DNA from 2 places in the Rhizobium sp. TAL182 genome. Region 1 is predicted to be linked to the other one. Evidence: predicted binding sites of a transcription regulator. Region 1 holds the regulator's gene; the other holds the start of a gene.

Evidence for each region. The regulator LexA, encoded in region 1, represses DNA repair genes until DNA is damaged. The targets are predictions, from matches to a motif close to TGTTCNNNNTGTGTTCNG.
Region 2: the regulator LexA is predicted to act here: its motif matches at 2,301-2,318, upstream of recA (recombinase RecA).

Annotation. Positions count from the first base shown of each region.
Region 1 is NZ_CP021024.1:2,113,674-2,119,320, reverse strand. Features, by position in the region: gene eno (phosphopyruvate hydratase) at 1-121, opposite strand, end outside; gene kdsA (3-deoxy-8-phosphooctulonate synthase) at 262-1,107, opposite strand; gene Tal182_RS10665 (VOC family protein) at 1,104-2,000, opposite strand; gene lexA (transcriptional repressor LexA) at 2,199-2,918, shown strand; gene Tal182_RS10655 (ComEC/Rec2 family competence protein) at 2,899-5,154, opposite strand; gene Tal182_RS32710 (hypothetical protein) at 5,131-5,352, shown strand; gene gltA (citrate synthase) at 5,619-5,647, shown strand, end outside.
Region 2 is NZ_CP021024.1:2,498,212-2,503,858, reverse strand. Features, by position in the region: gene Tal182_RS12600 (pseudouridine-5'-phosphate glycosidase) at 176-1,102, opposite strand; gene Tal182_RS12595 (carbohydrate kinase family protein) at 1,191-2,135, opposite strand; gene recA (recombinase RecA) at 2,365-3,453, shown strand; gene alaS (alanine--tRNA ligase) at 3,609-5,647, shown strand, end outside.

The DNA.
Region 1 (5,647 bases):
CGCCCGAGGGAACGGCCGCGCGGCCCATGCTGCCGTCTTCGAGATAGACGTCGACTTCGACGGTGGGATTGCCACGGCTATCGAGGATCTCGCGGGCGATGATATCGGTGATTGCAGTCATGGGTTCTTCCTGCTCGGTGGGTGATCAAACGTTCGAAGCCTGTCATAATCGAAGGCGTGCAAATTACAATGCGCAATTACCAGCCTTCGAATCGGCATTCCCAAGTGGCCTAGACCACGATCGTGTCATCCTGTTGAAGGTCAGGCCTTGGCGACCGCATCAAACGCAAGCAATTTCTCAAGCAGCCGCGGCATGTCCTTGAGATAGACCATGTTCGGGCCGTCGGATGGTGCGTTGTCAGGGTCCTGGTGTGTTTCGAGGAAGACGCCGGCAATACCCGTCGCCACTGCCGCGCGTGCCAGCGTCTCGACGAATTCGCGCTGACCGCCCGAGGATTCGCCCTGCCCGCCCGGCTGGGCGACGGAGTGGGTCGCATCGAAAATGACGGGCGCGCCTATCGCCGCCATGATCGGCAGCGAGCGCATGTCGGAAACCAGCGTATTGTAGCCGAAGGAGGCGCCGCGCTCGCACAGCAGCACGTTCGGATTGCCGCTGGCATTGAGCTTCTTCAGGACGTTCTTCATATCCCAGGGGGCGAGGAACTGGCCCTTCTTGACATTGACGGCGCGGCCGGTCCTGGCGGCTGCGATCAGAAGGTCGGTCTGACGGCAGAGGAAGGCCGGGATCTGCAGGACATCGACCACCTTGGCCACCTCGGCGCATTGCTCGGCCGTATGGACGTCGGTTATGACGGGAAAACCGAATTCCTTCTTGAGGTCGGCAAAGACCTCCATGCCTTTTTCCAGGCCGATGCCGCGCTCTGCCGAGAGCGAGGTGCGGTTCGCCTTGTCGAAGGAGCTCTTGTAGACAAGGCCTATGCCGAGCTTGCCGCAAAGCTCCTTCAGCGTGCCGGCGACCATAAAGGCGTGATCGCGGCTCTCCATCTGACATGGGCCGGCAATCAGCGACAGGCGGGCGGTATTGGAAAAGGTGACCTGGCCTTCGCCTTCGCCGATCCTGACTTCGGAATTCGTGTCGGTGCTCATCGTTTTTCCTCGAAGGCGAAGAGCGCACCCTGCCCGGGCGTGGGCTTCACCAGAATGCGGTTGTTCTTGCGCGTGTAGGTCACCCCGTTAGCAGCCAAATGCGCTTCTGTCACGGCAAGATCGGCGACAGTGAAGAGGATTGCCCGGCCGCGCAGGCCACGATCGGCGGAGGAGACGACAAGCTCGAAGTAGGCCTCCAGCCCTTCCGGCGTCATCAGGCTGATCTTCGCATTCGATGCCGCGATATTCACGCCGAAACCGGTTTTCTCGGCCGCCGCCTGCCCTATCGCAAGTCCGACGAAAGCGGCGAATGCCGCCGGGTCCGGCGCACAAAGCGCGATCTCGGCGATACCGATCACGCCATTGGCATGCGTCTCCAGCGCGGCGCGATCTGTCGGGAACGAATTGATGCGCTGGCAGGTAAAGAGAAAGAAATCGGGGGCGCGCAAATCAGCTGCAAAGGCCAGCTTGAAGCTGCCGACGCTCTCCGAACCATCCGGCATCCGCATCGGCCGGCTGAATTGCAACATCTCACCGGCGCTCGCGCCGTTGCCGACGAAGCGCTTATGATCGACGCCGGCATCCTCGCTGAGGAAGGCCAGCGCAGAAAGTCCCTCCTCGCCGCAGCGGAAACGGAAGGCGCGATTGCGGGCAATGAAGACATTGCCCTGGCGGGCCGCTGCCTCGCTCTCCTCGACACTCGCAACGCCAAGCGGCTCCAGATAGGTCTTGTCGGCGAAAAAGACGCAGGCATTCTCCGTTCCGAAGGGATGGCGCGCATCAGCGGCGACGGTGAAACCGAGCTTGCCGAGCCTTTCACGCGCCAGATCGATATTGACCACGGGCAGCACGACATGATCCAGCGGGTGCGACTTGGCGGAATGCGCGTTCATGAATATCCCTCCTGAAACCGGCAAGAGATGTGCGACAGCACCTCGCTCAATGCAAGACATGTGCACCAATCCGGCGAATGAAAATAAAAATCTCGACGAGTTGGCGCGAAGTTTTACGGAAATTTAGCTACTTGCGGAACACATATGGAACATATAGTGTCTGTTCTGGATTTGTTTCAATCACGGGGTCTGACGTCGATGCTCACGCGCAAACAACAGGAGCTTCTCCTTTTCATTCATGAGCGCATGAAGGAATCCGGCGTCCCTCCCTCTTTCGACGAAATGAAGGATGCCCTGGATCTCGCCTCGAAATCCGGAATCCACCGGCTGATCACGGCGCTCGAGGAGCGCGGCTTCATTCGCCGCCTACCGAATCGCGCCCGGGCGCTTGAAGTGATCAAACTTCCGGAGGCCTATAACCCCAGCCTTCAACAGCGCCGCGGTTTTTCGCCGAGCGTCATCGAGGGCAGCCTCGGAAAGCCCCAGCCGGTCGCCGCCCCCGCTGCGCCAAAGCCGGTCGCCGACAATGGCAACTCCATCTCTGTGCCGGTCATGGGACGTATCGCCGCCGGCGTTCCGATCTCGGCGATCCAGAACAACACCCACGACATCGTCGTTCCCGCGGATATGCTCGGCTCCGGTGAGCACTATGCGCTGGAGGTCAAGGGCGATTCGATGATCGATGCCGGCATCTTCGACGGCGATACCGTGATCATCCGCAACGGCAGCACCGCAAGTCCCGGCGATATCGTCGTTGCCCTCGTCGACGACGAGGAAGCAACGCTGAAGCGTTTCCGCCGCAAGGGTGCCTCGATCGCGCTCGAGGCCGCCAACCCGGCCTACGAGACCCGCATCTTCGGACCCGACCGCGTCAAGGTGCAGGGCAAGCTCGTCGGCCTCATCCGTCGCTATCACTGACGCCGGATGGGCCGGAATCGGTAAAACGATCGTTGCGCCAATCATAGGCGCGGTGGCGCATCCATGGTCGCGACAAAGCATCGAAGGCGGTGGTGACCTCCAGGTCGGCACCGGCGAAGCGCAATTCGACGGAACCGGTCCTGCGCAGCGTCTCGCCGGTGAAAAGCGTGCCGCCTGAGCGGCAGCTGTCGAAGCGCAGACGGACCGAGGTCACGACGATATCGGCCGTATCGCAGGCCGGGCCGAGATAGGCGGCATTGTCGATGACGGTGACGATATGGCCATTGCCGAGTCTTGATGTGCACCAGGCTTTCTTGACGCAGGAAAAGCGGTTTGCTTCACCGCCTGCTGCGGCTGCCCGCATCGCTGCGCTCGCTTCGTTCTGCTGATCGCGGGAAAGCCTGACACGGCGGTCTTCTCCTTCCGGCGGGATAGCCGGACCATCCAGCATCTTCGGCGGATCATGTGTCGGCAGGACCAGCGCTCGCTGCCACTGGTCGAAGATGAAATCCGGCGGGTTTTCACGGTTGGAAGCTATTGCCTCAGCCGCGACAACCGCAACCAGACTGCCATCCTCCGAAATCACCAGATCCGGCGGCCGGGGAGCCGGCAGAAGCAGCACGATGAGCGTCGAGATGGCGATGATCGATGTGCCGACATGGCGCAGTCGGGTGCGCAGCAGCGTCAGCAGCAGAAAGCCTGCCACCGCTACTGCGAAATACCAGGCGGGCAAGCGGCCGACGCCGATATCACCGCCCCAGCCGGACACCGTCTTGGCGACCGCAATCACCAGATCGAGGCCGAATCCGACCACCTTCCAGAGCGGAGCGTCCACACCGAAAGGCATGAGCAACATCGCCAGCAACCCGGCCGGCATGACGATGAAGGAGATGATCGGCATCGTCGCAAGGTTTGCCGGCAGGCCGTAAGCCGTCAGGCGATGAAAATGCTCGATCGAAAACAGTGCGGTGGAAAAGCCGCCGATCAGCGAGGTCAGGAAGACGCCGCCGAAGAAACCGGCGACGGCAACCACCGGCCTGATGATCGGCAGTTTCAGAAAAGCGTTTTCGCGGACACGCCTGTCCTTCCAGAGCTGATAGCCCGATACCAAAGCCAATGTCGCGGCAAAGGACATCTGAAAGCTCGGTCCCAATACTTCAGAAGGTGAAATGGCGATGATGATGAGCGCAGAGAGAACGATATTGCGCAGGCTGATCGACGGCCGATCGAAGAAGATGGCAATCAGCATAATGGCCATCATGATAAAAGCGCGCTCGGCCGAAACCCCGAAACCGGAGATCAGGTAATAGGCGGTGACGGCGATGAGCGCGCCGGCGGCGGCGAATTTCTTTGTCGGATAGGCTTGGGCGACACCGGGAAAGAGGCTGAGCAGCATCCGGAAGCCGACGAAGAAGATGCCGGCCGACAGCGCCATGTTGAGGCCCGAGATCGCGACGACATGGGCAAGGCCGGACTGGCGCAGCGCCTCCGTCGTCGTCTTCGAGATGGCGCGCCGTTCATCCGTCACCAGGGCAGCGGCAAAAGCGCCGGTGTCACCGGGCAGGATCGATCTTATGCGGTCGCCGATGCTGCTGCGCAGGCGGTAGAGCCATTCGAGCAGCGCGTCCGTCGACCTGTCCGCCTGCGGGCCTGCCTCCAAGTCGAGTTTCTCCGGCGCACCGTAGAAGAAACCGTTGGCGCCGATGCCGTCGAAATAGGCACCGAAGGAGAAGTCGTTGAGCGCGGGAAGTGCGGGGCCGGCCGGCGGCGTCAGCCGTGCCTTGCCGGTAATGATGTCGCCGATCTCGAAAGGCGCATCGGCGCCCCGGACGATCGCGGTGATGCGTCTCGGCGGCCGTTTCAGCTCCGGCGCCTCGGTGCCGGTGACGGCAAGAATGTAGCGCCAGCGCCCGCGGCCGTCGCCTTCCCGCCGTTCGACACGGCCGGTCACCGTCGTCGTCACGGATGAATCGAGGATCACCGTCGAAGCCCGCCAGCTCTCGAACTGAGCCGTGAGCATGCCGCCGGCGAAAAGTGCCAGCGCCATGAAACTTGCGCGCAAGACCGGCCGGCTGGGACCGGTGAGGAAAACCGCGGCCGCCGACACCAGCAGGCAGAGCAGCGATGCAACGAGGGGAAAATCCGATCTGCCGAGAAACCAGAAGGCCGAGCCGGCTCCGAGGAAGACCGGCGAGAACAGCAGCAGGCGGCCATGATCGGCCTCTTCGCCCAGCATGCAGGCTCCGGCACGCAGCGATTGCCGGGCGGTGGCCAGCAGCCGACGACGCAATGGGGTCTGCGACTGCGTCCTTACCGATTGAGTCACCACCGCAGGCGCAGGAAAATCCGGCGGATCGGCAAGGCCGACGCCCGCTTGCGGCCGCAATTCGGCTGTCGTCAATTCCTGCATGCCCCGCCCAAGATCACCCCGTAAAGTCGCCAGAATGCAACCTCCAAGCAAATCCGGCAAGGATAATCGATTGAAATATGAGGGAAAATCTTAAGCGGCAAAAGACCAGTCGAATCATCGGCTTCCGCTATGCGTGCGGCTCATTGCTGCAGTGCCTAAAAGGTGATGCCGCAATGCACAAAATGCCGTCACGGTAACTTGGCATTAGCGTTGCGATCATATAGCTATCGGAAAGGACGCTTAACCCCTATGGCGCTTTTGTGGCGCCACCGACATTTCGGAGGATCAGCATGACGGATCAAAGCGCTACAATAAAAAT
Region 2 (5,647 bases), 380 kb from region 1:
GCGCAGCGGCTTCCCCAACCAAGTATCCATTGCAGCTTGGCGAAACGTTGATGTGAACCGAAGATTTCGCAGCTTGTAATCTCCCCACCTGTGGGGGAGATGCCCGGCAGGGCAGAGGGGGGCTGGAACGGCACCACCTATCTGGGCAAGGCGGTTCCGGCCAGCCCCGTAGGCCTCACTCCCCCAGCGCCACGGCAATCTCTGCCGCCAGCCGCGCATTGTTTTCAACAAGCGCAATATTCGTCTTGAGACTCTGGCCGTCCGTCAGGTCGAAGATGGTCGAGAGCAGATAGGGCGTCACCGCCTTGCCGGTCACTTCGTCGCGTTCGGCACTGTCCAAGGCCCGCTCGATGTAGATCTCCATCTCTTCACGCGCGATCTCGTCGGCTTCCGGCACCGGATTGGCGACGAGCATGCCGCCGTCGATACCGAGCTGCTCGCGCACCGTCTGGAAATTGGCGATGGCCGCTGGGCTGTTCAGCGACAGCGGACTGCGGATGCCTGAGGAGCGCGACCAGAAGGCGGGGAATTCTTCGCTCTCATAGGTGACCACAGGCACGCCGCGGGTCTCCAGCACTTCGAGAGTCTTCGGAATGTCGAGGATCGCCTTGGCGCCGGCGCAGACGACGATAACGCCGGTGCGCGCTAGCTCCTCGAGATCGGCTGATATATCGAAGCTTTCCTCGGCGCCGCGATGCACGCCGCCGATGCCGCCTGTGGCAAAGACACGAATGCCGGCGCGGGCCGCCGCGATCATCGTCGCCGCGACCGTGGTGGCGCCGGTGCGGCGCTCGGCGATCGCGAAGGCAAGATCCGCGCGCGACACCTTCATCACCTCGGTTGCCTTGGCAAGCTGCTCCAGTTGCGCGGCTTCAAGGCCGATATGCAGCGTGCCGTGGATGACCGCGATCGTCGCCGGCACCGCGCCCTGTTCGCGAATGATCGTCTCGACGCTGCGCGCCATTTCGATATTACCGGGATAGGGCATGCCATGGGTGATGATGGTCGATTCCAGCGCCACCAGCGGTGCGCCGCGCTGCTTGGCGCTGGCGACCTCCTTCGAATAGGCGATCGGCAGAAGAGGGGAGATTGGCTTGGTCATGATCTTGTCCTGTGATCGGCAGAGCATGATAGCGAAAAGCGTGGCGGCTCTCGAACGGCATCATGCTCAACTCTTTAATTCAGTCGCTTCAATGTAGAATTCTGACCTCGGGAACAAGGGCAAGCGCCTCATTCAAGAGGTCCGGCGTCAGATTTTCGTTGACGGCGTGCCGCGACTGCACCGTGAGCGCTGCCGCCGCCGCGCCGTGGCGAATGGCCTCTTCAAGCGGCAGGCCTGATATCAAGGCGGCGAGCGTGCCGGCGGCAAGGGAATCGCCGGCGCCCGTGACATCGGCGACGGTATCGGCGATTGGCGGCTGCAGCGCCACGGCGCGGTCTTTGCAAATCGCAACGAGCTCGCGCCGGCCGCGGGTGACGACGGCGTTTCTGATGCCGATCTCGTTCAGGAGCGGCAGCCAGCCGCCCGAATCCTCCGGCTGCACGCCTGTAACGGCAGCGGCTTCGGCCTCGTTCAGGAACAGATAGTCGATATCTCCAATGCAGGGTTTCAGCCGGACCACCTTGGCCGGCGAGATGGCGATGGCCGCGACGGGTTTGGCCAGGAAGTTCGCCTTGGCGACAATCGCCGCGATCGTCTCTTCCGGCAGATTGGCGTCGACGAGAATGAAATCATGGGCGGCGAAGGCCTCGCGCACCCAGCGGATGGACAGGCGCCGCGGCACGAAGAACCGATAGAGATCCATGTCGGCAAGGGCGATCACGAGGTCGCCGTTGTTCTCGATGATCGCTGTGTAGCTCGGTGTCTTGCGGTCGAGGAAGACGAACGGGCGGTCGTCAATGCCGGCGAAATCGGCAGCTTCGCCGACCATTTCGCCGAAGGGATCGCCGCCGCGCGGCGAGATCATCGTCACGTGAAAGCCCAGTCTTGCAAGGTTGCGCGCCGCATTGAAACCGCCGCCGCCCGGCTCCTCGAACCAGGTGCCGGGATTGCTGGCGCCTGGCGCCGTTTCGCCGGAGATGCGGCCACGCCTGTCGACATGGGCACCGCCGAGAACGAGAATCTTTTTCATCAACTCACCCGCTCTCATAACCCGCGAAGGGCGAATCGAAGCGTTCCGCCTGGCTGCGACAAAGCCGGCTTATATGGTCTAAGCCGTTGCTTTGCATCGATTAAACAAAAGTAGAACACGGACCGTTTTGCCTTTCTCTTTCAAATGTTTGTACGCCTATTGCGGGAATGGAACAAATCGGGTACAAACTCGACATTGCTTGAGCGGCTTCAATAACCTAAAGGTGGATCGGATGTCTCAGAATTCATTGCGGCTGGTAGAGGACAAATCGGTGGACAAAAGCAAGGCGCTTGAAGCGGCACTCTCACAGATAGAGCGGTCGTTCGGCAAGGGCTCGATCATGAAACTCGGTTCCAACGAGAACGTTGTCGAGATCGAGACGGTTTCGACGGGCTCGCTTGGCCTCGATATCGCGCTTGGCATTGGCGGCCTGCCGAAGGGCCGTATCATTGAAATCTATGGGCCGGAAAGCTCGGGCAAAACAACGCTTGCGCTGCAGACCATTGCGGAATCGCAGAAGAAGGGCGGCATCTGCGCCTTCGTCGATGCCGAACACGCGCTCGATCCGGTCTATGCCCGCAAGCTTGGCGTCGATCTGCAGAACCTTCTGATCTCGCAGCCAGACACCGGCGAGCAGGCGCTCGAAATCACCGACACGCTGGTGCGCTCCGGCGCCGTCGACGTTCTCGTCGTCGACTCGGTCGCCGCCCTGACGCCGCGGGCCGAAATCGAAGGCGAGATGGGCGACAGTCTGCCGGGCATGCAAGCCCGCCTGATGAGCCAGGCGCTGCGCAAGCTGACCGCTTCGATCTCCAAGTCGAACTGCATGGTGATCTTCATCAACCAGATCCGCATGAAGATCGGCGTCATGTTCGGTTCGCCTGAGACAACGACGGGCGGCAATGCGCTGAAATTCTATGCCTCCGTGCGCCTCGACATTCGCCGCATCGGCTCGGTCAAGGAGCGCGAAGAGGTGGTCGGCAACCAGACCCGCGTCAAAGTCGTCAAGAACAAGATGGCGCCTCCCTTCAAGCAGGTCGAGTTCGACATCATGTATGGCGAAGGCGTGTCGAAGACGGGCGAACTCGTCGATCTCGGCGTCAAGGCCGGTATCGTCGAGAAGTCAGGCGCCTGGTTCTCCTATAACAGCCAGCGTCTCGGCCAGGGCCGCGAAAACGCCAAGACCTTTCTGCGCGACAATCCGGATCTCGCCCGCGAAATCGAGCTGGCGCTGCGCCAGAATGCCGGTCTGATCGCCGACCGGTTCCTGCAGAATGGCGGTCCGGATGCCGATGACGGCGATGCCGCCGTGGAAATGTAATTTTCGCGCTTGAACTTGATCTGATATTTCAGCCGGCTGCATTCCCTCATCAGAATACCGCCGGTTTTGTTTGTCTGCTGGACAGTGGCGGAGGCGAACGTTAAAAGCCGATGGATTTGTATTTACCGGCCTCGGGCCGCATTGAAGGGCATAGAATGAGCGGCGTGAACGATATCCGGTCGACCTTCCTCGACTATTTCAAGAAGAACGGCCACGAGATCGTTCCGTCCAGTCCGCTCGTGCCGCGCAACGACCCGACGCTGATGTTCACCAATGCCGGCATGGTGCAGTTCAAGAACGTCTTCACCGGCCTTGAGAAACGTCCTTATGCGACGGCGACAACCTCGCAGAAGTGCGTGCGCGCCGGCGGCAAACATAACGACCTCGACAATGTCGGCTATACCGCGCGTCACCTGACCTTCTTCGAAATGCTCGGCAATTTCTCCTTTGGCGATTATTTCAAGGAGAATGCGATCGAGCTTGCCTGGAAGCTGGTGACCGAAGGGTTCGGCCTGCCGAAGCATCGTCTGCTGGTGACCGTCTATTCCGAAGACGAGGAAGCCGCGGCTTTGTGGAAGAAGATCGCCGGTTTCTCCGACGACAAGATCATCCGCATCCCGACCTCCGACAATTTCTGGCAGATGGGCGATACCGGCCCCTGCGGCCCGTGCTCGGAAATCTTCATCGACCAGGGCGAGAATGTCTGGGGCGGCCCTCCCGGTTCGCCCGAGGAAGACGGCGACCGTTTCCTGGAATTCTGGAACCTGGTTTTCATGCAGTTCGAGCAGACCGAGCCGGGTGTTCGCAATCCGCTGCCGCGTCCGTCGATCGACACCGGCATGGGTCTGGAGCGCATGGCCTGCATCCTCCAGGGCGTTCAGAGCGTCTTCGATACCGATCTTTTCCGCACGCTGACCGGCACCATCGAGGATACGATAGGAGTCAAGGCGGAAGGCAGCGCCAGCCACCGCGTCATCGCCGACCATCTGCGCTCCTCGGCCTTCCTGATTGCCGACGGCGTGCTGCCGTCGAATGAGGGCCGTGGCTATGTGCTGCGCCGTATCATGCGTCGTGCCATGCGCCATGCCCAGCTTCTCGGCGCCAAGGAGCCGCTGATGTACAAGCTGCTGCCAACGCTGGTGCAGGAGATGGGCCGCGCCTATCCGGAACTCGTGCGCGCCGAGGCGCTGATCTCGGAGACGCTGAAGCTAGAAGAAGGCCGCTTTCGCAAGACGCTGGAGCGTGGCCTGTCGCTGCTCTCGGATGCGACCGCTGATCTCGACAAGGGCGACATGCTGGATGGCGAGACCGCCTTCAAGCTTTACGACACCTACGGCTTCCCGCTCGACCTGACGCAAGACGCCCTGCGCGCTCGCGAGATCGGCGTCGACATTGCTGGCTTCACCGATGCCATGGAGCGCCAGAAGGCCGAAGCCCGCTCGCACTGGGCCGGCTCCGGCGAGAAGGCAACCGAAACCGTCTGGTTCGAGCTTAAGGAAAAGCATGGCGCAACCGAGTTCCTCGGTTACGACACAGAGAGTGCTGAAGGCGTGGTGCAGGCGATCGTCAAAGACAGCGCCGTGGCGGAAGAAGCCAAGGCCGGCGACAAGGTGCAGATCGTCGTCAACCAGACGCCGTTCTACGGAGAATCCGGTGGTCAGATGGGTGATACCGGCGTCATCTCCTCCGACCACGGCAAGATCGAGATATCGGACACGCAGAAGAAGGGCGAGGGCCTCTTCGTGCATTCCGGCACTGTCGTCGAAGGTGCATTCAAGACCGGCGATGCTGTCGTTCTGACTGTCGACCACGCCCGCCGTTCGCGCCTGCGCGCCAACCATTCGGCAACCCACCTGCTGCACGAGGCGCTGCGCGAAGTACTCGGTACGCACGTTGCCCAGAAGGGCTCGCTGGTTGCGCCCGAGCGCCTGCGTTTCGACGTTTCGCATCCCAAGCCGATGTCGGCCGAGGAGTTGAAGGTCGTCGAGCACATGGCAAACGAGATCGTGCTGCAGAATGCGCCCGTCACGACCCGCCTGATGAGCGTTGATGACGCGATCGCCGAAGGCGCGATGGCGCTCTTCGGCGAGAAATACGGCGATGAGGTGCGCGTCGTTTCGATGGGCACGGGTCTGCACGGCGCGAAGACCGACAAACCTTACTCGGTCGAGCTCTGCGGTGGTACGCATGTGTC